3 regions of the Cellulosilyticum sp. WCF-2 genome follow, and region 3 is predicted to be linked to each of the others. Evidence: riboswitches for the same ligand, from Rfam matches in the RefSeq annotation. Region 3 holds a riboswitch; each other region holds the start of a gene.
The links. Region 3 has a riboswitch for S-adenosylmethionine ahead of EKH84_RS10475 (methionine ABC transporter ATP-binding protein). Riboswitches for the same ligand answer to the same signal wherever they lie in the genome.
Positions count from the first base shown of each region.

Region 1: it holds a riboswitch for S-adenosylmethionine, as region 3 does, so the genes downstream of both, EKH84_RS03500 (ECF-type riboflavin transporter substrate-binding protein) here and EKH84_RS10475 (methionine ABC transporter ATP-binding protein) in region 3, are expected to answer to the same signal.
Region 2: it holds a riboswitch for S-adenosylmethionine, as region 3 does, so the genes downstream of both, EKH84_RS05145 (CapA family protein) here and EKH84_RS10475 (methionine ABC transporter ATP-binding protein) in region 3, are expected to answer to the same signal.

Region 1 is NZ_CP034675.1:793,980-802,197, forward strand. Features, by position in the region: gene EKH84_RS03490 (energy-coupling factor transporter transmembrane component T family protein) at 1-347, opposite strand, end outside; gene EKH84_RS03495 (ABC transporter ATP-binding protein) at 335-2,050, opposite strand; gene EKH84_RS03500 (ECF-type riboflavin transporter substrate-binding protein) at 2,197-2,757, opposite strand; SAM riboswitch class I at 2,838-2,937, opposite strand; gene recQ (DNA helicase RecQ) at 3,433-5,634, shown strand; gene EKH84_RS03510 (hypothetical protein) at 6,076-6,321, shown strand; gene EKH84_RS03515 (Rho termination factor N-terminal domain-containing protein) at 6,455-7,522, shown strand; gene EKH84_RS03520 (metal-sensing transcriptional repressor) at 7,819-8,088, shown strand.
Region 2 is NZ_CP034675.1:1,162,029-1,170,246, forward strand. Features, by position in the region: gene EKH84_RS05130 (M20 metallopeptidase family protein) at 1-517, shown strand, start outside; gene EKH84_RS05135 (helix-turn-helix domain-containing protein) at 786-1,709, shown strand; gene EKH84_RS05140 (Hsp20/alpha crystallin family protein) at 1,862-2,308, opposite strand; SAM riboswitch class I at 2,726-2,851, shown strand; gene EKH84_RS05145 (CapA family protein) at 2,989-4,329, shown strand; gene EKH84_RS05150 (methionine ABC transporter ATP-binding protein) at 4,349-5,374, shown strand; gene EKH84_RS05155 (methionine ABC transporter permease) at 5,352-6,023, shown strand; gene EKH84_RS05160 (MetQ/NlpA family ABC transporter substrate-binding protein) at 6,058-6,912, shown strand; gene EKH84_RS05165 (M20 family metallopeptidase) at 7,040-8,203, shown strand.
Region 3 is NZ_CP034675.1:2,343,885-2,352,102, forward strand. Features, by position in the region: gene EKH84_RS10455 (N-acetylmuramoyl-L-alanine amidase family protein) at 1-155, shown strand, start outside; gene EKH84_RS10460 (DUF445 domain-containing protein) at 396-1,301, shown strand; gene EKH84_RS10465 (hypothetical protein) at 1,454-2,446, shown strand; gene EKH84_RS10470 (deoxynucleoside kinase) at 2,704-3,357, shown strand; SAM riboswitch class I at 3,412-3,517, shown strand; gene EKH84_RS10475 (methionine ABC transporter ATP-binding protein) at 3,607-4,620, shown strand; gene EKH84_RS10480 (methionine ABC transporter permease) at 4,622-5,281, shown strand; gene EKH84_RS10485 (MetQ/NlpA family ABC transporter substrate-binding protein) at 5,310-6,119, shown strand; gene nadA (quinolinate synthase NadA) at 6,327-7,241, shown strand; gene EKH84_RS10495 (L-aspartate oxidase) at 7,243-8,218, shown strand, end outside.

The sequences.
Region 1 (8,218 bases), 1.5 Mb from region 3:
TAGAATAATTGCTCTACAGTTACGGTATAGGGCCCTACTATTTTAAATAATACTGTAGTACTACCATAAATCTTACAACCTTCCATAGGGGAAAAAATAAAAATAGCAATATTATTAATTAAAAGGAAGGCTAATATAAAGTAAACTACAAAAGCCACATCCTTAAACTTAATCTGAGATACTTTAAAGCAAATTAAGCTCAATATAAGTAACATAGCTAATACTCTTGTATCATAAGTAAGCATAGCAGTTAAGGAGCAAAAAATTAAACAGATTAGTTTAGTAGCTCCAGTTAAACGGTGAATAGGGGAATCTGCCTCAAGATATCCGAGCGTTACATTTGGCATAGATTTCTTCTCCTTCTATCTTCTTTAATAAAGCTTTGAACAAAAGCTTTAGGGTCTTCAAGTTTTACTTTAACTGCAAGTGAATATAAAGAAGTCTCTTTAAGATGAGCTGGTGTAATGATGTTTGAAGTTGTAAGCACATGAGTCACAGTATTATCAGCTAAAATTTCACCATCGGCTAAAACAATAGCACGATCTGTATACTCTAACATTAAATGCATATCATGAGTAATCATGATGATTGTAATGCCTTCATCATTAAGTGACTTCAAGAATTCCATCATCTCTGTATAATGCTTAAAGTCTTGTCCGGCAGTTGGTTCATCTAAAATAAGAATTTCGGGTTTACTTACTAAAATAGAAGCAATCGTTACACGTTTCTTTTGACCAAAGCTCAGTGCTGAAATAGGCCAGTTACGCATTTGATAGAGGTCGCATACTTTAAGTGTTTCATAAACTCGTGCTTTTACTTCGGCTTCAGGTAAACCTTGATTACGAAGTGCAAGTGCAACTTCATCATAAAGCATTGGTTTAGAAATCATTTGATTTGGATTTTGAAGTACAACACCGATAGATTCGCAGCGTTCTTTAATGGTTAAGTGTTTCATATCCTGTCCTTTAAGGAGTAGTCTACCTTTAGTAGGTTTATAAAAACCACAAATCAGTTTTGAAAGTGTAGACTTACCAGCGCCATTTTTGCCTACGATACTTAGCATCTCACCCTTATAAAGTTTTAAGTTAATATCCTTAAGTAAAGCTTTACTTCTATCATAGCTAAAGTTAACTTCTTCAAATTCAAGTAGCACATCATCATTAACTTTGTCTTTAATTTCTAATGTATTATTCATAAAAGCTTCAAGTTTTTCTTTACATCCTTTAAGATTAATTTGATCTAAAGGTTCAACTTTATCAAAAGCTTTAAGATCACATCCCGCATACTTAAGTGCTGTAATATAGAGTGGTTCACGAATACCATTTTGTTTAAGGGTATCTTCTTTAAATAATCGATTTGGGGTTGTATCTAATAGAATATGACCTTGGTTCATAACGATGATACGGTCTATAGGTCGATGTAAAACATCTTCTAAACGATGTTCGATGATAATAATAGTCTTACCAGTCTGCTCATGTACTTGATGAATTAGGTCAATAGCCTTTTCACCAGTAGCTGGATCGAGGCTAGCTAAAGGTTCATCAAAAAGCAAGATATCGGCATCACTTACAAGGGTACCGCCTAAAGTAACACGTTGTTTTTGCCCGCCAGATAAAGAGTGAGGTGCCACATTTAGAAAATCATCTACCTCTACAATAGAAGCTACTTCACTTACTTTTGTCTTCAGCTCATTTTGTGCGATACATTTATTTTCTAGGCTAAAGGCCATATCCTCGCCTACAGTAAGTCCAATAAACTGACTATCAGGATCTTGAAGAACCGTCCCCACCATTTGAGAAAGTTCAAATAGGCTAAGATTGGCAGTTTCTTTACCATTGATTTTTAAACTACCAGTTGATGTACCTTCTGTTCTAAAAGGAATAAGGCCATTTAAAGTAGCACCTAAGGTACTTTTTCCTGAACCAGAAGGACCTAAGATGAGTACCTTTTCACCTTCATAAATAGTTAAGTTAATGTTTTTTAAAGTAGGTTCATATTGTACTCTATATTGAAAGCTAAAGTTATTAAATTCAATAACAGGTTTTTTCATAGTTGTTCCTTTCTGTATCTATTGACTATCGCTCATAATATTTAATCATCTTCAAGATACAATATTATAAACTGTAGCCTCTGGATAATGAGCTCTAAATGTAAACAGCTTTGAAGTTGTAATAGACATTTAGAACGCAAGTTATATTAGTCTTCAAGTTTTAAACTTCCGGTTTGGATTCTAGTTTTAGCATAAGAAGCTAATAAAATAGAACCTAATACGCCGATAGTTATAATATTAGAGATTCCAGATACTGCTCCTTGAATATAAACCTTATTACTTGGTTCTGCATAAATGAGTATATCTAAAGTAGGAGCAACAATCCCCCAAGCCATTCCATTTGCTATAACTTGGAATAAATTAAAGAGGATGAGTTGTTTTTTACCAAAATAGCCATCTTGAAGTTTTAAGGCTTTAACTGAAAAACCAATAATGAGTCCAACTACGGCTGAAGCAATAATCCAGCTAAACCATGGTGACCCATAAGCTGTAATATCCTTTAATGTATGTCCGATGAATCCGATAGAGGCACCAGCTAGAGGGCCATAAAGCACAGCCATTAATGCTAAAAAAGCATAAGCTGTTTGAATTTCTGTATTGGGAATCCCCGTAGGAATAGAAGCAAAACGTCCTAAGATTAAAAAGACTGCTGATCCAATTCCTATGGCTACAATTGTACGTATAGAAAGTGTTTTGTTATTTTTCATTGTGTCTCCTGTTTTTAAAATAGATGATTTCCTTTAAACGCAAAAAAGCCTGAGTATAAACTCAGGCTTTGACCGGTCTATACTCATCTTCCAGTTTGTTTACTGTTGGATTTGGCACCTTGATATTATACAGGTTGCCGGGCTTCATAGGGCCAGTCCCTCCGCCACTCGTGATAAGCAAGTATATTCATATGTAAATATAATATTATGTAAAGTGATTAGTGTCAATTGAATTATTATGGAATTAAAGTAAAGAAATAGAAATAGCTTTAAAATAATCATCAAGAATTCTAAGTGAAAAATATTTTTGAATTATTATATAGTGAAAATAAGTAATAAAATAAATTGTGAAGCAAGCAATACAGCGAATTTTAATGATTAAAAATAGAAGTGACCGTTATAATAAAATTTATAAAGTAGTCAAATGAGTGTTTTATTTAATCTAGGAGGGCCGTACAATTCACCGGTGCTAGTAAATAATGAATAGGACAATATAAAATAGAGGGAAAAAGTTTATATGTTTAAGTGGTGCGTCATTATGGTTATAATGGATAAATAGAGAACAAGGCTATATTTAAGATTATGGCACATTCAGAGACGTGGATTATACTGTTAAGAATGGGTGAGAGTAGAGTATTTCGAAACAATAAATAGAGAAAAGAAGGAGAAAGTAAAATGAATCCATTAAATATACTAAAGAAATATTATGGTTATGATGCCTTTAGACCTGGGCAAGAAGAATTGATTCAGGCTATCTTATCAGGCAAAGATGCATTAGGGATTATGCCAACTGGTGGGGGGAAATCCATATGCTATCAAGTACCAGCACTTTTATTGGATGGAGTGACTATTGTTATTTCTCCTCTTATTTCTTTGATGAAAGATCAAGTAGATACACTTAAAGAGTACGGCATTGAAGCAGAGCTTATTAATTCTACTCTAAGTACAAAAGAATTTAGAGAAATTAGAGCCAATGCTAGAATGGGAGCATACAAGCTTTTATATGTAGCACCAGAACGTCTAGAGACTGAGAGTTTTATGGATTTAATAAGGGAGGTTCCTGTTTCTATGGTTGCAGTGGATGAAGCCCATTGTGTGAGTCAGTGGGGACATGACTTCAGACCTAGTTATAGAAGAGTTAGTCAAATACTTTACGCTCTTCCTAAGAGACCGATTGTAGCCGCTTTTACAGCAACAGCGACGCCCCTCGTCAAAGAAGATATTATTAAGCTTTTAGAACTCAATAAACCATTTGAGTTAACCAGTAGTTTTGATAGACCTAACCTTTATTTTGAAGTAAGAAAGCCAGAAAATAAACTTCACGAAACTGAAATGTATCTAAGAGAACATGTTGGTGAAAGTGGTGTGATTTACTGTGCAACCAGAAAAGGTGTAGATGATCTCTATGAAAGACTACTTAGGTTAGGTTTACCATGTACAAAATATCATGCGGGTTTAAGTGAAGCTGAGCGAAGTAGCAATCAAGATGACTTTTTATATGATAGAGTATCAGTGATGATTGCGACTAATGCCTTCGGAATGGGGATAGATAAACCCAATGTAAGATTCGTATTACATTATAATATGCCTAAGAATATGGAAGGCTATTATCAAGAAGCAGGTCGTGCGGGTCGTGATGGAGAAGAAGCACAGTGTATTTTACTTTTTGGTACACAAGATATTATGACTAATCGTTATTTAATTGAAAATGCTAATGGATTGGGCAGACAAATAGAATATGACAAGTTAAATAGCATGGTTGATTACTGTAATACTGAAAGTTGCCTTAGAAACTATATTTTAAATTATTTTGGTCAGCAAACCCTAGAAGAAGATTGTCATCATTGTGGTAGCTGTAATAATGATACGGAAGAATCGGACATCACAGTAGAAGCACAAAAAATCCTGAGTTGCGTTAAACGAATGAAAGAACGTTTTGGTAGTACTCAGGTAGCAGATGTACTGAAGGGATCAAATACTCAAAAAATCAAAAGCTTCAAATTTAATGAACTTACTACTTATGGAGTAATGAAGGACTATCCAAAAGATACAATTAAAGAATTAATCTCATTTTTAGTAGCAGAGGGCTATTTACAATTAGTAGGCACCCAATATCCTATTATCCAGCTTACAGAAGCGAGTTATGAAGTATTAAAGGGAAAAAAGCCAGTCACCATTAAGCGTATTTTAGTCAAAGAAACAACACCAGTAAGAAGTAGATCTGGATTAGATGCAAAGGTAGACCTAGTTTTATTTGAGAAACTTAGAAGTGTACGATATGATATTGCTCATAAACAGCATATTCAGCCGTTTATGGTATTTCCAGACACCACTTTAAAGGAAATGAGCAGTAGATATCCTACAACAGATGAAGCACTTCTTCAAGTATCAGGAGTAGGAGAACATAAGTTAAACAAATATGGCCAAGACTTTATAGCCATTATTAAAACTTATGTAGATGAGAATAATATAGATATTAGTAAAGCGTTAGCTTCATTAAGTAAGAAACATTCCGAACCACTATCTAATCTGGAGGGAGAAGCTACTTTAGATGGAAATACCATACCAAAGAAATCATCACCTAGAGATAGTCATAAATTAACCTATGAGCTTTATATGCAGGGAAAGGGAATTCATGAAATAGCTGATGAAAGAAATCTTACTCAGATGACAGTGGAAAATCATCTTATAAAATGTGTCCAAGAAGGATTGCCGATAGATTTTACACAGTTTATACCATCAGAATATGAGGAACAAATTATAGAAGCTATTGAAGAGTGTGGTGCTACCCTGCTTAAACCGATTAAAGAAATGTTACCTGAAGAAGTTACGTATACTGCTATTAAGTTTGCACTTATAAAGTATGGCAAATCATAGCTATCAACATGATGCTTTGATTGATACTAAAGTTATTTAAGTTAGATATTAAACTAATAAAAGTAATACTTTAAATGGTTAAAGAACCACTTTATATTAAAGAAAGACTTTAAGAATGCGATTGTATACAATTGTGCATAACAAAGAGGAAATGTGGATAACTAGTGGATAAGTGGCGTTTGTTTAACATAAATCTGTGGAAAAACAATGTATATCTGAAAATTATATACTATTGTAAGTGTAAAAAGAGAGAAGTATAAACGTTCTATTTCTATTCTCTTAGCAGATGTATGAGTATTAAGTTTCCAATGACAAATTGATTAATTCATAGTAGGATTTAAGATTAAAAAAAGTAAGTTTAATATAAAGAATAGGATATGTATAACTTAAAAAATGTGATACCATAGAACTATATTAAACGTAAGATGAGGGGGAGATACAATGCTAATTTTAAAAGAAAGAGTGCTTTATGAAGGATGTAAATTATATATAGAATTCACACATCGTGCAGATATAATAATTTATAGCCTGGTATTAGAAACTGTAACAGGGGAGAATGTTATGCTCTATGCCTGTGATACAAAGAAAGTTATAGATTTTATATTTGATGCTGTCATAGCAGAGCTCAATGGTTCTAACAATAGAGTGGTTGATGTAAACTATATTATTAGTAATGCATGCGAATAATTTGTGAACTTAATAAAGTCCCTTATAAGATGAGATTCCAAAAACATCCTATAAGGGATTTTTGATTATAGAGATATAATATGTTAGAATGAAAATACTTTGTGAAATTGTAGGATTTAAAGAGGAGATAGTAATGGAATTATCATATGGAAAAAAGGAGCTAGAACAAATAGCTAAATTATATGGAATCAAAGGAGCATACAAATTAAAAAAAGCGGAATTAATAGAAGCTTTACTTGAAGCAATTCCTCAAAAGATGCCAGAGATTCTACCTATGTTAGATGAAATAGATATTAAAAATTTCGAAGCACTTTTTAATGAAAATAAGGTAATAGATAATGAAGATGAATTAGAATGCTATTACAACTTGATGGAATTAGAGTTGGTACAACTTATAGAGGTTGATAAAAAGCGCCAGTTAATAGTAGCAGATTTAGTTAAAGATGCTTATAAAAAGATAGATATGGTTCCTATTATGGAAGAAATAAAACTAAATAGCGCTATGAGAAGACATATTATAAGCATACTAAACTTATATGGCGTTGTTAAATTAAATTGGGCTGTAGAACTTTATAATAGAAACCACGCACAAGTAATTAATGAGCTAGAACTAGCACAGTTTGTAAAGAAGGATATGCGACTAGTATGTCAATGCAAAGTCATAGAAGATTATATTGTCGAGGAAACAATTTATGCATTAGACAAAACTAATTTTAAAGATTTTATAGAGGCTACTATAGATAAAGAATACTATATACCTTCTCAAGAATTATTAGACAAGATGTATGATGAAAGGTACTATGAGCCAAGTATTCCTATAGAAAAGCTAAAAGCCTATCTGAAAAAGACCTATATAATAGAAGAAACTCTAATAGAAGAAGCAATCATAGCAGTCACAATGATTGCTAGGGTTGATTGTGATCGTAGTGGACAGACGATGGAAATTATCCTTGAAGAACTTGCTAATCTAGGAGTAGAGTTTAAGAATTTAGCAGAAATCAATGAAATTGTTAAACACATTACAACAGTTGTAAATGGAACGAGAAAGTGGATTAATAAAGGATTTACGACTCAAGAATTAAGTCCTCATGTATTTGATGAAAAGACAGGGCAAAAAATCAAAGTTATTGATATTGGAAGAAATGCACCATGTCCATGTGGGAGTGGGAAGAAGTATAAGAAGTGTTGTTCTAATAAATAATAGGTATAAAATGTGCAGATTATAAACTAGATATATAATCTGCATATTTTATATAAGAAGTAGTTAATTAGAAAACACAGTTTATTGATTGATATGGACTGAATAGAAGATAATCGATTTGTTGGTCGTATATTAAGGAGAGGAATGCTTTCAAACTTTTTTAGAGATATCCTAACTTATCCAGGGTTAATATGAAGATAATAAATAGGTGTACAATAGGTGATATAAACAGTTGACAATATAGGAAGCAGGGCATATCATATGAAACAGAATTCTAAGAGAAGAGGGATGTAAGAATGAATTCAGAAAAGAAAAAGGCATTACAGTCTTTAAAAACAGCAAAGGGTCAAATAGAAGGAATTATAAGAATGATAGAAGATGAGAGATATTGTATGGATATATCCAATCAAATACTAGCAGCACAATCATTGTTAAAACGAGCCAATCTATTAATATTAGAGCAACATTTATCCCATTGTGTAAAAGATGCATGCCATAATGAAGAAAATGCAGATGAAAAGATTAATGAGATTATTACTATAATAGAAAAACTCATGAGTAAATAGGTGAAAAACTATATTTTAGGCATAAGTGTGTATAAATTAGTTGATAAGTTGTGGATGGTATGTGAACAACTTTAAAAAACTGTGTTTAACTAAAAAAAGTTAAAAAAGGTGTTGACGTCTGTAGAAAGAT
Region 2 (8,218 bases), 1.2 Mb from region 3:
AGAAGTATCAGCTACTCAATCAGCGGTTGTTACTATAGGAAAGTTTGTTGGAGGAGACGCAGCAAACATCATACCTGGCCAGGTTATTATGGAGGGTACTATTAGAAGTTTAGATAAAGAAATAGGCGAATTTATATTTAACAGAATGAATGAAATAGTAACTTCTACAGCTAAGATGTTTAGAGGCGAAGCAGAATTAATAGAACTATCTTCTGTACCACCACTAACTAATAATAATAACTTAGCACATGAAATAACAGACTATGTAAAGGACTTAGTAGGTGAAAAGTCAGTAGTATTATTTGAGTCAGGTGGTATGGGATCAGAAGATTTTGCTTCTTATTCATATGAAGTACCAAGTGTTTATATGATGTTAGGTGCTGGTTCAAAAGCCGAAAATGATTTATATGGTGAGCCTATGCATAGTGCAAAGGTTGTCTTTAATGAAGAAATATTACCTACGGGAGCTGCGATTCATGCCTATAGTGCCATCATGTGGTTAAAAAATAATAAGTAGTGAATAGAAATCAGCATTACACAAAGCAAAAGAAAGTCTTTTTGTTATATTTAAAAAGAAGCTGTAGAGTAAATCTACAGCTTTTTTATTATAATAAGACATTAAAAGTCCTATAAAAATGGAGTTAAATATGCGAAGAACAAAATCCTTATATGCTATAATGAGAATAGTCTTATTATAGAAAGCAGAAGTCTTGCATCAACTGATTTTTTTTGCAAGGTACTTTTTGAAAACTTGAGTTATACTGCTGTTAGAGGTGAAATTGGTGATGGAATGGTTAAGTAAGATGAATGATGCTTTGGATTACATAGAGTCAAATATAACAGGTAAAATTGATTATTGCGAAGTTGCCCGTGTTGCCTGTTGCTCTTTGACGCGATTTCAAAGAATGTTTACATTCATGACAGATTTAACAATAGGAGATTATGTGCGGTTTAGAAAAATGTCTCTTGCAGGTGAGGATATTAAAAATACTGATATAAAGGTAGTGGATTTAGCTAATAAGTACGGATATGAATCTCCAGAGGCATTTACGAGAGCTTTTCAAGCTTTTCATGGTATGCCGCCAACGATTGTCCGAAAGCTGGGAATAGCCAAAAAATATCAGCCAATCACTTTCCAAATCAAGTTTGACGGAGGTAGTATCATGACTGGTTCAAAATCATTAGTTCGTATTGAAGAATTAAATCATATGAAAGTAGTTTCCTTTCAAGTAAATTGTGACAGACCTGAAACTTTGGCATGGAATCAATTACGAGAGGGGGCTGTAAAAAATCTGAATGACTATGAAGCTAGGAGATATATAGGTTTTGTACCTAATGGACATCACCCAACAGGGGAAGAAAATGATTTTCATGAATATAAGGCTCAAATGGTTTTGCATGGGGAAGAAGGACTCAATACAACTTTGCTAGGCGCAAAGGTGAGTGATGCACCTAAAGGCCTATTTCTTGTGGGTGATGTGGTGTTGAATGAATTTAATGAAGATGGAACTTTAGATATAGGTTTATCCATGAAAAAATCATCACAGACTATATATGAGTGTATGTTGGATATGGGCGGCTATGATGTGGATTTTGACGGTCGAAATTATTTAGAAGAACATCTTTTTTCGAAGGAATGGTTTTTAGCTGACAATCCCTCGAAGGTACCAGTAGAATTTAAGTTTTGGCTTCCTATAAAAAAGAAATAGATTTTTCACCTTTTTTGAGTGAGTAAATTAAGAAATATTGTGATAGAGAGCTATCTAGCTCTCTATTTTTATTGTATAGGAAAGTCCTGCTTTCCTATACAATAAAAATAGACTGCTGCAATTTGGTGCAGTAGTCCTCTAAGTCTTAACTTTTATTGGATTTCAATTAATCGTTTTGCTTTGGGTACTTCTTCTTTTGGAATATTTATCTTTAATATACCCTCTTCTAGTTTAGCTGTAATGCCTTCTACTTTAACATCTTTTAAGCTAATCGCACGCTGCATAGAAGCAATGCGACGTTCTCGATGGATATATTGATCTTTTTCATCATTCATTTCTTCTTTTCGTTGTACGGCTATAATCAGTTGATCGTTCTGATAGTCGATGGCAATGTCTTCTTTTTTTACGCCTGGCATCTCTGCTTCAATAGCATAGCCATTAGCATCTTCTTTAATATCTACCTTAAAGGTGTCATACTTAAAATCCCTTAAGTTGAGAAGATCATTGTTAAAAAAGTCATCCATTACATGATAAAAGTCTACAAATCCGTTGTTGCTCCTTTGAACTGCTTGACGATTGAATGGTGTTAATCCAAACATATAAACTCCTCCTTTAAGAAACCTTTTTATAGTTTTGTTAGCACTCTCATTGGTCGAGTGCTAATTACACTTATAATATAGGCTTCTTAAATGTCATTGTCAAGTATTTTTTTAATATTTTCATAAAAATTTTGTATTTATAAAATATGCTTTCAAACCTTCATTCAAAAAGTAACTTATAGTGTCAGAAACAATCTATTACTAAAATACTAGGAATTAAAAATGTGGAAATTCATAGTTGTAAAAACCAAGTAAAATCAATACATGAGGTTCAAAAGCTTGAAAAATCAATATCTAGCTATAGGAAAAAACTATATTTTAAATATAAGCAATTTTATTGACAATATTCGACGAAGAATATATACTACAAAACATATTAAAACACTAAGAAATAAAAACACAGAAATAAAAAACTGTTTCTTATCGAGAGAGGCTGAGGGATAGGCCCTATGATGCCCAGCAACCGGACATTCCATAAGTGTACACGGTGCTAATTCCTACAAACGTAGAGTAATTAAAACTTTGAGTTTGAGAAGATAAGAAGGTGAGTTCTGCTTTATTTGAGCTACTTTCTTATCAATAAGAAAGTAGCTTTTGTATTTTATATAGTAAAACATATATAGGTTAGAACGATCTTCTACAGATGAAGGAGTTTCTAAAACAACAGGGAGGTGGAGTAAATGTCGCTAGCAGCTGAAAAATTAAAATATCGCTTATTAGGAGTAATCAAAGGCGATACTTATAGATATTCCCAAAATGTGCAGGGGGACTTTAGTAATTTGCAGCCAGGGGAGTTTGATTGGTGGAAATATAAGTATTACATAAAGCAGATTGAAAGAGCAGAGAAAGGTAGTCAAATTGAGGATTATTTTAAAAAGCAAGACCTTACATTTTCATTACCAGAGGCATTTGAGATAACAGGGAAATTTACTTTAACAGCGGGTGGAGACTTACTTTCAGGAGACCAGTTAACACCAGAGACAACCGAGCATTTCTGGGATGAGGTAGAAGACTTTTACTTTGATGGAGTAGACAGCATTTACGCTAATTTGGAAACGCCTATAGCTTCTTCTAAACCAGTTCAGAATGCACCAAGAAGTGTTAATAGTACGCCAGAGCTTAATGGAACACTAGGTATGTTTGAAAGATATTTACATGGTGGAAGAGGGATTAATTTTTTCTCTACAGCTAATAATCACTGTTTAAATCAAGGAGAATCAGGGCTTATTGAAACCTTAGAATTGATTGATAAAAAAGGCTGTAAACAGGTTGGGACAGCTAGAAGTATAGAGGAACAAAGAGACATTCCCATCATAGAAAAGCATGGGGTAAGGGTAGCATACTTAGCTTATACCTTTACTCTGAACGGTGATCAAGTGCCAGAGGGAAAGCCATATTTAGTAAACCATGTCAAGCTGAATAACCCGGGAGAAAAGCTAGATTTAGTGAAGGAACATGTACAAATTGCTAGGGAAAAGAATGCTGACATTGTAGTTGCCTGTCTCCATTGGAGCTTAGAATTTGAATCCTACCCTATTCAAAACATCATCGATATGGGACATCGGGTATTAGAGGAATGCGGCGTAGATATTATTATAGGCAATCATGCTCATGTCGTGCAGCCTATTGAAAAGTATAGCTTCATAGATCCAATACAAGGAGTTAGGAAAACAGGACTGATTGCTTATTCGTTAGGCAACCTGGTAGGAGATTTTAATACGTTGAATGCTTTACTTGGGATTCTAATAAAGATTGAATTGACTAAAGGAATCCATAAGGAAAAAGAAGTAACGGTGATAAGCGATTTAAAGGTATTTCCTTATTATATCTTTAAGCAATATGAAAAGGGAAAATATAAGGAAATTAAATTATTAGATTTCATTAAACTGATAAACAACATAGAAAAAGGACAACTTCCTTATGTGTTTACAAAGAAACAGCTCAAAGAAATTGCTCATTTAAAAAGACTATTTTTGAGGTTAATGCCAGAAGACAATGCAGGTATTCTAGAAAAAAACTAGGAAGAGGGGAGGAAAAAATATGATTAAATTAAGTCATATACATAAGACCTTTCATACAAAGGGTACAAAGGTTGAAGCACTAAAGGATATTAATTTAGAGATAGAACAAGGCGATATTTTCGGAGTAATTGGCTATAGTGGGGCAGGGAAAAGTACGCTCATTCGCATCATTAATTTACTAGAGAGGCCTGATGAAGGAGAAGTAGAGGTAGACGGCGCCATACTTACTCAAATGAATAAAAAAGAATTGTCTAGAGTGCGTAGTAATATCGGGATGATTTTTCAAGGCTTTAATTTAATGAACAGTATTAATGTTTATGACAATATTGCAGCGCCTCTTAAAAATTTAAAGTGGAATAAAAAAGAAATTGAAGAAAAGGTCAACAACTTACTAGAGTTAGTAGATCTAACAGATAAAAAATATGCTTATCCTAATCAGCTGAGTGGTGGGCAAAAGCAAAGAGTAGCTATTGCAAGGGCACTAAGCAGTGATCCAAAGATTCTGCTATGTGACGAAGCTACTTCCGCTCTAGACCCTACCACAACCAAATCTATTCTTCAGCTTCTAAAGGAAATTAGATATAAGCTGAATATTACCATTGTAATCATTACGCATCAGATGGAAGTAGTAAAAAGCATTTGTAACCGCATTGCCATTATGGAGAAGGGCGAAGTGATTGAAAGTGGAGATATTGTAGAAGTTTTTACTAGTCCTCAAAGTCAGGTAGCCAAAGACTTTGTTGCCCATTCTTCAGGAACCATCATTAACGAAGAAGATTTAACACAGTTTACAGGTATGGTATGCAAATTTAACTTTTATGGTGAAGTAGCTCATGAACCTATACTTTCAAAGTTAGAACGAGACTTTGATATTCAAGTTAATATCTTATTTGGGAATATTGAGCATCTTTATACAGGCATTGTAGGGAGCCTTATAGTTGAGCTTAGAGGTGATGATTGGCAGATACAAAAAGCGCTTGATTACTATAGAACATTGAATACAAAAGTGGAGGTGATTAAACATGCTACAGCAATTAATACCTAATGTAATTGAATACTCAGCAGAGCTAGGAAAGGCTTTTAATGAAACAATGATCATGATTTCTGTATCAGGTCTATTTGCTTCACTCATAGGCATTCCAGTAGGGGTCATGCTACTTGTTTTTTCAAAGGACCATATTTGTGACAACAAATTAGTTTATTCCATTGTTTCTAAGATTGTAAATACATTAAGGTCTATACCGTTTGTTGTACTTATAGCAGCTATCCCAGGACTTACTAGAATGATTGTAGGAACAACCATTGGTGTTAAAGGTGCTATTGTGCCACTGGTAGTTGCCAGCTTTCCTTTTATAGCAAGACAAGTAGAAATGGCACTTCTTAAGGTAGATAGAGGTATTATTGAAGCTTATGAGGCTATGGGATTTTCAACATGGAAGATTATTACGAAAGTAATTTTAGTAGAAGGTAGAAAAGATATTATCTTAGCCATTACTGTTTCACTTATTAGCTTAATTGGTTATTCAGCTATCACTGGAACTGTTGGTGGAGGCGGACTTGGCGATTTTGCTATTAGATATGGTTATCAGTACTTTAAGACAGACATTATGATCGTTACCATTATTATTATTTTACTCCTAGTTTATTTGATTCAGGGAGTGGGAGATTTCATCTATAAAAAATTGGCTCATTAATAATAAATTATAAAAAGGATAGGGAGAGATGACAATGAATAAAAAGAAATTATTATCTATTATATTAACAGGTGTATTAGCATTAGGAGTTTCAGCATGTGGGGCAGGAAAACCAGCAAGCAATGAGGCAAGTAATACTACTCAGACAGAAAAAACAGATAGTGGGGAAAAAACAGTTCTTAAGATTGGGGTAAATGGTACAGATTTTCGCTTGTGGGATAATATCAATGAAAGGCTGGCAGAGTATAATATTGAACTTGAACCAGTGAGCTTTTCTGATTATATTAAACCTAATCTTGCTTTAGCAGACGGTGAAATTGACCTTAATGCTTTCCAACATGAACTTTATTTTGAAAATTTCATCAAAGAACATAGCTTAGACTTATCTTCAATCGGCTATACATTTATTGCACCTCTTGGCTTATATTCAAACAAAATCAAAAGCTTAGATGAAGTTAAAGATGGGGCAACTGTGGCTATTCCAAATGATGCTACTAATGGCGGAAGAGCATTACTTCTTTTAGAGTCAGCAGGGCTTATTACTTTAGATGGGACAGACAAAGTGACACCAACTACAAAGAATATTGCAGAGAATCCAAAGAAGCTTGAATTTGTTTCAATGGAATCTGTACAAATCCCACGTTCTTTGGCAGATGTAGACTTTGCAGCTATTAATGGTGGTGCAGCAACAGATGCAGGCATCTATGATTACATTTATAGAGAAGATCCAGAGCAAGAAAATGCACAGCAATATTTTAATGTCATTGCAGTAAGAACAGAGGATAAAGACAAAGAGGTATTTAAGAAGATAATGGAAGTCTACCATACAGATGAAACCAAAAAGGCAATTGAAGAAATTTATAGTGGTGCTTATATCCCAGTATGGTAGAATCTAAATAGTGATTAGTTTAATTAATAGATGAGTGGCAATTTAGAGAAATAGGGCTGCTACAAAATAGAATGAAAGAAAGCATTCGTTTTGTAACAGCCCTGTATTTTAATAGGAGGAGAAGCTTATGAATAGCAAAAAGAATAGTTTGTTTCAATATATTAATGAGCATCAAGAAGCGTATAAGACCATTGCAAAAGAAATATTTGCTCGCCCAGAAACATCTAACCATGAGTATTTTGCCAGTGGCATTTTGTCTGAGAAATTAGAAGAACATGGTTTTGTAGTAACTAGAGATGTAGCTGGACATCCTACAGGTTTTACGGCTGTTAAAAAATCTGAGAAAGCGGGACCAACGTTAGCATTTTTAGCTGAATATGATGCTTTAGCAGGTCTTGGACATGGCTGCGGGCACAATCTCATTGGTACAATAAGTACATTTAGCGCCATTGCCCTTAGTAAGCAGTTAGAGGAATTAGGCGGAGAGATAAGGGTTTACGGTACACCTGGAGAAGAAGGAGGAGAAAACGGTAGTGCTAAAGAAAGCTTTGTGGTAAAGGGTTATTTTAAAGATGTGGATATTGCTTTAGAATTACATCCAGGAAGAGTTAATACACTAACACCAAAATCACTGGCACTTGATCCAGTTGATATTGAATTCTTTGGAAAAGCTGCTCATGCAGGGGCCGCACCTGAACAAGGAATTAATGCCCTTGATGCACTGATTCTCACCTATAATGGCATTAATGCCCTAAGGCAGCATTTAACCTCTGATGTGAAGATACATGGCATTATTTTAGATGGAGGGACAGCACCTAATACGGTTCCTGATTATACGAGAGGGAGATTTTATTTAAGAGGAGCAACAAGACAAAAAGTAAATGAAGTTTATAAAAAAGTAGAGAAAATAGCAGAAGGAGCGGCACTGGCAACAGGGTGCACCTATAAAATGGGGCTCTTTCAAAATAAGGTAGATAACATTATTCCTAATGAAAAGCTAGACTTAGTTTATAAGGAAACTTTAGAGGAGTTAGGAATAGAGTGGACAGATGACCGAACCTTTCCTTCAACTGATGCAGGGAATGTGTCACAGGTTATCCCGCTTCTACATCCTATTTTTAAAATTACTGATGAGGAAGCACCACTTCATTCAGAAGTCTTCTTGCAGGTATGTGGCAGTGAAGAAGGTATTGGTAAAATAGAGGAAGGCACACAGCTTCTTGCTTATACAGGACTTAAATTACTAGTAAATCCTGAACTCGTCAAGCAAGTTATATCAAATCATAAGTGATTAAGCTACTGATTA
Region 3 (8,218 bases):
ATGTTTTACGTACAAGCAATATGCCAGCAATACTGATTGAAACAGGATTTATTAGTAACTCAGCAGAAGCAGCTTTGCTTAATAGTACGGCCTTTACAAACAAATGGGCCCAGGCTATTTATGAAAGTATTGTAGAGAGCTTTAGATTTTTGTAGCATCCTAGTGTGTTAAATTAGATTAGTAAATAAAAGAGAAAGTATTCTTTATAGAGGGAATACTTTCTCTTTTATTTTACACTTTATTTTCATGAAATTTTAATAAATCTATGGTATAAACAAACTAATTGATAAATAAAGTATGAGTCGTAAATAAAAGGGAAATACTAGAAATAAGTAAGAAAATAAGTTAGAATCAACAGGCTTATGAAAGATACATAGGGAAAGGATGAGAAAGAGATGAACTGGAACTTTTTGTTAGGCCCTTTAGTAGGTGCTATTATTGGTTATATTACAAATGGTATTGCCATTAAGATGTTATTTAGACCATTAAATCCAATTACTATAGGAGGTTATACACTACCTTTTACGCCAGGAGTTATTCCAAAAGAAAAAAAACGTCTTGCCAAAAGTATAGGAAGAGTAGTGAGTAGAGAGCTTTTAAATGAAGAAGTATTTAGAAAAGCACTATTAAAACCAGAAATATATGAGAGATTAGAAGAAAAGGTAGACTACTATATTGACACGTACCAAGCTAATGACAAAAAATTAGGAGAAATAGGAAACGAATTTTTGGGTAAAGAAAGGGCTATTTTTTTATTATGCGAAGCCGAAGAAAATGCCACTTCTCTTATTTACACAAAGGTTGTTAATATGGAACTAGGCAAGATTATTGTAGATAAATTAATAGGAACGTTAAAAGGTGGTGCATTAAGCCACTTATTAGGACCTATGAGTTTTCTAGTAAAAGACCAAATGTTAGATAGTCTAGGTGATAAGATTGAACCGGCTATTTCTCAAATGATTGTAGATGAAGCAGAAGGAATTATAAGACAAGCTGTAGAGGAGGAAAGTAATAACCTGAAAGAAACCTCGGTGGGAGATTGGGTAACCAAGCTAGATCCCTATAGAGACATCATCAAAAAAGTAGTCATTAAATCTTATGAAGGTTTGGTAAGGAATGGGCTTAGTACTGCTCTTGAAAAGTTAGATTTAGCTCAGATGATAGAAGAACGCATTATGGCATTTGATACTTTAGAAATGGAAAATTTAATTCTTGAGATTATGAATAAAGAACTTAATAGGCTAGTATGGTTAGGCGCTTTACTTGGTGGTATTATGGGGTGTGTAATGAGTTTTTTCTAAGAGATAAAAAGTTATTTATGATTAGAAAAAGTGCTGATTTTCATAGGGGATAGGCATATTGACTAGAATAGTGTTGAATAAACCTAGGATTAGTGGTAAGATTCAATAAGAGGAAGTATATAAAGTCGCAATAACAGGAAGGGAGATGGACAATGAGACAGCAAAGAAAATGGGCAGTTTTTCTCATTATGAGTTTAATTGTAAGTACATTTTTAGTAGGTTGTAATGGGGAGAATGGGCCAAAGCCAACACAGGAAATTGAAAGCCCGTCACCTACCGCCACAGCAGAAACAACAGAAAGTAGCTATAATAGCGCTTTTGAAAAATATAATAACAATATTACTGAACTAGGGCTAGTTATTAATGCGCCAGATCAGGAAGCCATCAATAGCTTACCTCAGGTAGAAACCTATAAACAGATGGATACAAAAGATAATCTAATGATTATACCCAAATATAACGGTTCAAAAATTACAATTAGCAAAGTAGAGTATACAGGTGAACGCTTTATTGCAAAAGATACCTTATATGCAAAAGAAGGAACACCAGAAGGTTATGGTCTACTTCTGTATGCTGTAAGACCAGAAGGTATTCCGCAGATTATGATTACAGTGACCTACAAAAATAAAAGTATTGACTATGTTATAGCTGAAGATGGGAAAAATGGTCATGAAGGTATTGAATATCTAAAGCTTGAAACAGATGATATGGGGATGCCCCATTCAGGCGAAATGATTACACCTATTCAAGATGCTACATATTTAGAAGGTTTAAATCGTTTTAGTAGTTTTGATGTAGATTTTGATTTAGATGGTAGCAATGAAACCATTGAGGTCTACTGTCAAGGAGAAATAACGGATGATGGCAGTTATTTTTTAGATGATGGCCAAGTTTGGACCTTAGTTGTCAAAAAAGGTGATGATATTTATCCGTTATTTGAAAAAAGTTATATTCAATTAGGCGGCTTAGAATATTTAGTTTATATAGATTATAACGATTATGAAAGAGTACATGTATTAGTTCAGTATAAAGCTGGAGCAGGTATGATGACATTTGATTGTGTTTATGATGAAGAAACTGGTAACTTTAGGCGTGATACAGTTTATGAAGCAAGTAATATCAACATTTTGAAAGATTGGAAGTAAGATAGAAAACTGTGTTTAAAAGTGAGAGCTTTTAAACACAGTTTTTTGATGTAATCACATGATAATAGATAATAAAGAATTGTAAATAGGTGATAGGTGATTTAGCAATAGCAGAAGGTTATGATTTTAAAAGTAAGTCTATAATGTTATGAAAATAAGTCCAAATGAAACATGCCTATCAATCAATTGACAATGATTATGTAAACACTTATGATAGAAGAAGTTGTTTTGAGATAAGTGAGAAGGATAGGTGAAGAATGTTGCTAGTTGTTGGTGGGATGATAGGTCTGGGAAAAACCAGTGTTGCAGAGCTTTTAGGAGAGCATTTTGGAACGGAAGTATTTTATGAAAGTGTAGATAATAATCCAATTTTACCTCTTTTTTATACTTCAAGTGAAGAAGAAATAGAAAAGAAAAGATATCCCTTTTTATTACAATTACATTTTTTAGATACACGTTTTAGAAGTATTAAAAGTGCATTGTATCATGATAATAACGTACTTGATCGTAGTATTTATGAAGATTGGTATTTTGCTAAAGTTAATAATGACCTAGGAAGAATCTCGGATTTAGAATTTCAAATGTATGATCGTTTGTTAGATAATATGATGCAAGAGTTAAAGGAACTTCCTAAGAAAGCACCTGATTTAATGATTTATTTAAAGGGATCATTTGAAACAGTGCTATCGCGTATTATGAAACGTGGTAGAAGCTATGAATTAGATGCACAGCTTGAAGCTTATTATAGACAACTATGGGAAGGATATGATGAATGGGTGATGAGTCATTATCATGCCAGTGAAGTTGTAGTCATTGATATGGATCGCTATGATGTAGTAAGCCGCAGGGAAGATGCGTTAGAAGTATTAGCATTAGTAGAAAGCAAATTAAAGATGATTAGAAAAAAATAGAAATTATTTCTTGACTTTTCAAATTAACATGATTATACTAAGTATCAATAGAAAAGCTTATCTAGAGAGGTGGAGGGAACAGGCCCTATGATACCTCAGCAACCACACTTAAGTGAAAGGTGCTAATTCCTGCAGAACCTAAGGTTCTGGAAGATAAGGGCGGATGAATCAAAGCAAAGTAAACCTCTCTTATTTTTAGTGATCATTAAAAATAAGAGAGGTTTACTTTGTTTCTAGAAGGAGGAAAAAATGGAGAAAGTATTCAATCAGCCAATTATATCTTTACAGAATTTAAGTAAAACCTATTCAGTAGATCAAGGAACATTCACGGCATTAAAAGATGTTAACTTAGATATTTATAAAGGAGACATTTATGGCATCATTGGTATGAGTGGCGCTGGAAAAAGTACCCTCGTAAGATGTATTAATTATCTAGAAGAGCCAACCAAAGGTAAAGTATACTTTGATGGAAAAGATTTAGGTACATTAAGTGCGGTAGAATTTAGGAAAGCCAGACAGTCTATGAGTATGATTTTTCAACAATTTAATTTGTTGATGCAACGTACAGCAGAAGATAATGTTTGTTTTCCATTAGAAATTGCAGGTATGAAGAAAAAAGAAGCAAGAGAAAAAGCTAAAGAGTTATTAGCGGTAGTTGGGTTAAGTGATAAAGCGAAATCATATCCTTCACAGCTTTCAGGAGGGCAGAAGCAAAGAGTAGCCATTGCTAGGGCATTAGCTACTAATCCTAAGGTGCTTTTATGTGATGAAGCCACATCGGCCTTAGACCCAAGTACAACTCAATCTATTTTAGCATTGCTAAAAGAAATTAATCAGAAGTTTGGTATTACCATTGTTATTATTACCCACGAAATGAAGGTTGTAGAGGAGATTTGTTCTCATGTTGCCATTATTGCAGATAGTCAAATTGTAGAGGTTGGAACAGTAGAAGAAGTGTTCACTCATCCTCAAAGTCAAGTAGGGCAGCAACTCGTTTATCCAAATGGCATGCCACCTAGTCAGTACATAGGCACGAAATGTGCACGCATTATTTTTGATGGCAGTTCAGCTTATGATCCAGCTATAGCAAGTATGATTTTAGAGTGTAAGGCTCATGTCAATATTATCTATGCAGATATGAAACAGGTAGGAGATAAAGCAATGGGACAAATGGTACTTCAATTGCCAGAGGATACAAGTCAAGCAATGCGTGTCTTAGATTACTTAAGACAAAGAGAACTAATTGTAGAGGAGGTTATGTAAAATGTGGGATGTTGAAATGATTAAAACCATTACAATAGGGATATTCGAGACCTTATACATGACCTTATTTTCTACTTTATTAGCTTATATGATAGGTTTACCTTTGGGTATAGCCTTAGTTGTTACAGAAAAAGGAAATTTATTGCCTAGTAAATGGCTTAACAGCATTTTAAATGTGATAGTCAATATAACACGCTCAGTACCTTTCTTGATTCTACTTATTTTTATTCAACCTTTTACAAGATGGGTGGTGGGAACCACTATAGGGTCAACAGCAACTGTTGTACCTTTAGTTGTAGCAGCAGCCCCTTTTATCGGGCGAATGGTAGAGTCTTCTATTAAAGAATTAGATCACGGCATTATCGAAGCAGCTCTTTCTATGGGAGCTACACCTTTTCAAATTATCTGGAAAGTGATGTTACCTGAAACGAAACCTTCTTTATGGATAGGTGCTTCTATTACAGCTACAACTATTTTAGGCTATTCAGCAATGGCTGGCTTTACAAGTGGTGGTGGTCTTGGAGATATTGCCATTCGTTATGGCTTTTATCGTTATCAAACAGAAGTGATGTTAGTAACGGTAATCTTATTAGTCATTATCGTTCAATGTATTCAAGGTATAGGTATGAAAATAGCAACAAAGCAAGATAAAAGAAAATAAATCTTAATGAAAACCAGGGGGAAATAAAATGAAAAAATTATTAACTTTAAGTTTGGTAGCTGTATTATCACTTTCACTTCTTGCAGGTTGTGGCAAAAGTGAAGCAAGTAATAAAATTGTTGTAGGAGCATCTACATCACCACACGCAGAGATTCTAGCAGTAGCAAAACCTATTTTGAAAGAAAAAGGCTATGATCTTGAAATTAAGGAGTTTTCAGATTATGTGCAGCCTAACCTAACACTTGAAAATAAAGAATTAGATGCTAATTATTTTCAACATAAACCTTATTTAGATGATTTTAATAGTAAGAATGGTACACATCTTGTATCAGTAGCAGCTGTCCACTATGAGCCATTTGGCATTTATCCAGGAAAATCATCTAGTATAGATGATATCAAAGATGGAGCTAAAATTGCGGTACCCAATGATACAACTAATGAGGCAAGAGCTTTAATGCTTCTTCAAGATTTAGGTATCATTACTGTAGATGAGTCAGCAGGTTTAGCAGCAACTAAAACAGATATTACTTCAAATCCTCGTAACATTGAAATAGTAGAAATTGAAGCAGCTCAGCTTGTACGTACACTTCAAGATGTGGATTTTGCAGTTATTAATGGTAATTATGCTATTCAAGGTGGACTTAATGTAGAAGAGGATGCTCTAGCAAAAGAGGCAGCAGATTCTTTAATGGCCCAAACTTATGCTAATATTTTAGCTGTACGTGAAGGCGACGAAAATAGAGAAGATATTAAAGCACTTATTGAAGCTTTAGGAAGCAAGGAAGTAAAAGACTTTATTGCAGAGAAGTACCAAGGTTCAGTGGTAAGCTTAAATTAATGATAGAGAGCTGTTGTATTAGCAATTTTATTTGTTAATACAACAGCTCTTTTTTATTTAGTACCATGCTATGAGATTAATAACATTAAATAGGAAGAAATTTGAATTCAACAAAATGACTTAGTAGGTGTCTTTACACATGTATTGATTATTTAAGAGGATGATGTTATATTAAATAAAGTATAACTTGATAAGTGAGGCGAGAAAATGAATGTAGTTAATACAATAGAGCAAATTAGGTCTTTAAAAAAACAAAAAAATGCACTTATTGTAGCACATTATTATGTAGATGATTCCGTGCAAGAAATAGCAGATTACGTAGGAGATTCTTATTATTTAAGCAAAGTATGCATGGATAGACCAGAACAACTGATTATCTTTTGCGGTGTTAGATTTATGGGGGAAAGTGCTAAGATTCTTAATCCTTATAAACAGGTAGTTATGGCAGAGGAGCATGCTGATTGCCCAATGGCTCATATGATAGAAATAGAAAAGATTAGAGAAATGCGAGCGGCTTATAAAGATTTAGCGGTTGTATGCTATATTAACTCAACCACAGAGATTAAAGCAGAAGCCGATGTGATCGTCACTTCCTCTAATGCTTTAGAGATTGTGGGTCAGCTACCCGAAAAAAATATTTTCTTTATACCAGATGAACATTTAGGTCGTTATATTGCTGAGCAATTACCAGAAAAAAATTTCATTTTTAATGATGGTTTTTGTCATGTACATACAAGTATTACAGTAGAAAGTTTAAAGACTGCTATGGCTGCGCAACCAGAGGCCAAGGTTCTAGTTCATCCTGAGTGCCCTAAAGTCATTACAGAATTAGCAGATTATGTAGGAAGCACTTCAGGTATTATTGATTACGCTACTCATGACCCTGCTGAGAAATTTATTATTGGGACTGAAATGGGTATTCTATATGAACTTAAAAAGAAAAATCCTCACAAGCAATTTTATGCCGTAGGTCACAGACAATTTTGTCCTAATATGAAACGCATTAGTTTAGAGGATGTCTACCATGCCCTAGATACATTAAAGCATCCTGTTGAATTAGACGAAGAAATGAGAAGAAAGGCAGAAGGTGCTCTTAGTAAGATGCATCAATTGGCAAAATAAAATGAAACAAGCATATGATGTAGTCATTGTAGGGACAGGTGTTTCAGGATTATTTTGTGCACTTCATTTACCTGAGACTGTAAACATCTTAATGATTACCAAAGGTCAATTAGAAGAAAGTAACTCTTTTTTAGCACAAGGGGGCATTTGTGTTTTAAAAGATGCAGGGGATTTTGAAAGTTATGTAGAAGATACCTTAAAAGCAGGAAAATATGAAAATGATAGAACAGCTGTAGAAACCATAATTCGAGAATCTAGAGAAATCATTAATGAGTTAATTGCTCTAGGTGTAGATTTTGACAAGGAAAAAGGTGAACTAGTTTACACAAAAGAAGCAGCACACAGCACGAATCGCATTTTACATCACAAAGATGTAACAGGAAAAGAAATTACAAGTAAACTTTTAGCTGCCGTTAAACAAAGAGCTAATATCGAGCTATTAGAACAATGTACACTAGTAGATTTGATTAAAAATAATAAAACAGCATATGGGGTAATGGTCTATTATAAAGGAAGTTATCATGCCGTTTATGCCAAGGATATTGTACTTGCTACAGGTGGTATAGGGGGTATTTTTAAAGCAAGCACCAATTTTTCACATCTAACAGGTGATGGAGTAGCTATTGCATTAAAACATCAGGTACAAGTAGCAGATATTCACTACATCCAGATTCATCCTACAACCCTCTATAGTCAAAAACAAGGGAAACGCTTTTTAATCTCTGAGGCTGTACGAGGAGAAGGTGCGTATTTGCTCAATCCTAAAGGAGAACGTTTTGTAGATGAGTTATTGCCAAGAGATATTGTATCAGCTAGAGTAAGCGAAGAAATGCTTAAATTTCAAACAGATCATGTGTACTTAAGTGTGAAGCACTTAGATGGAGAATATATTAAAAAGCGCTTTCCTAATATATATGAGGCTTGTAAAGAAGAAGGGTATGATTTGACCAAAGAGGATATTCCTGTTACACCAGCTC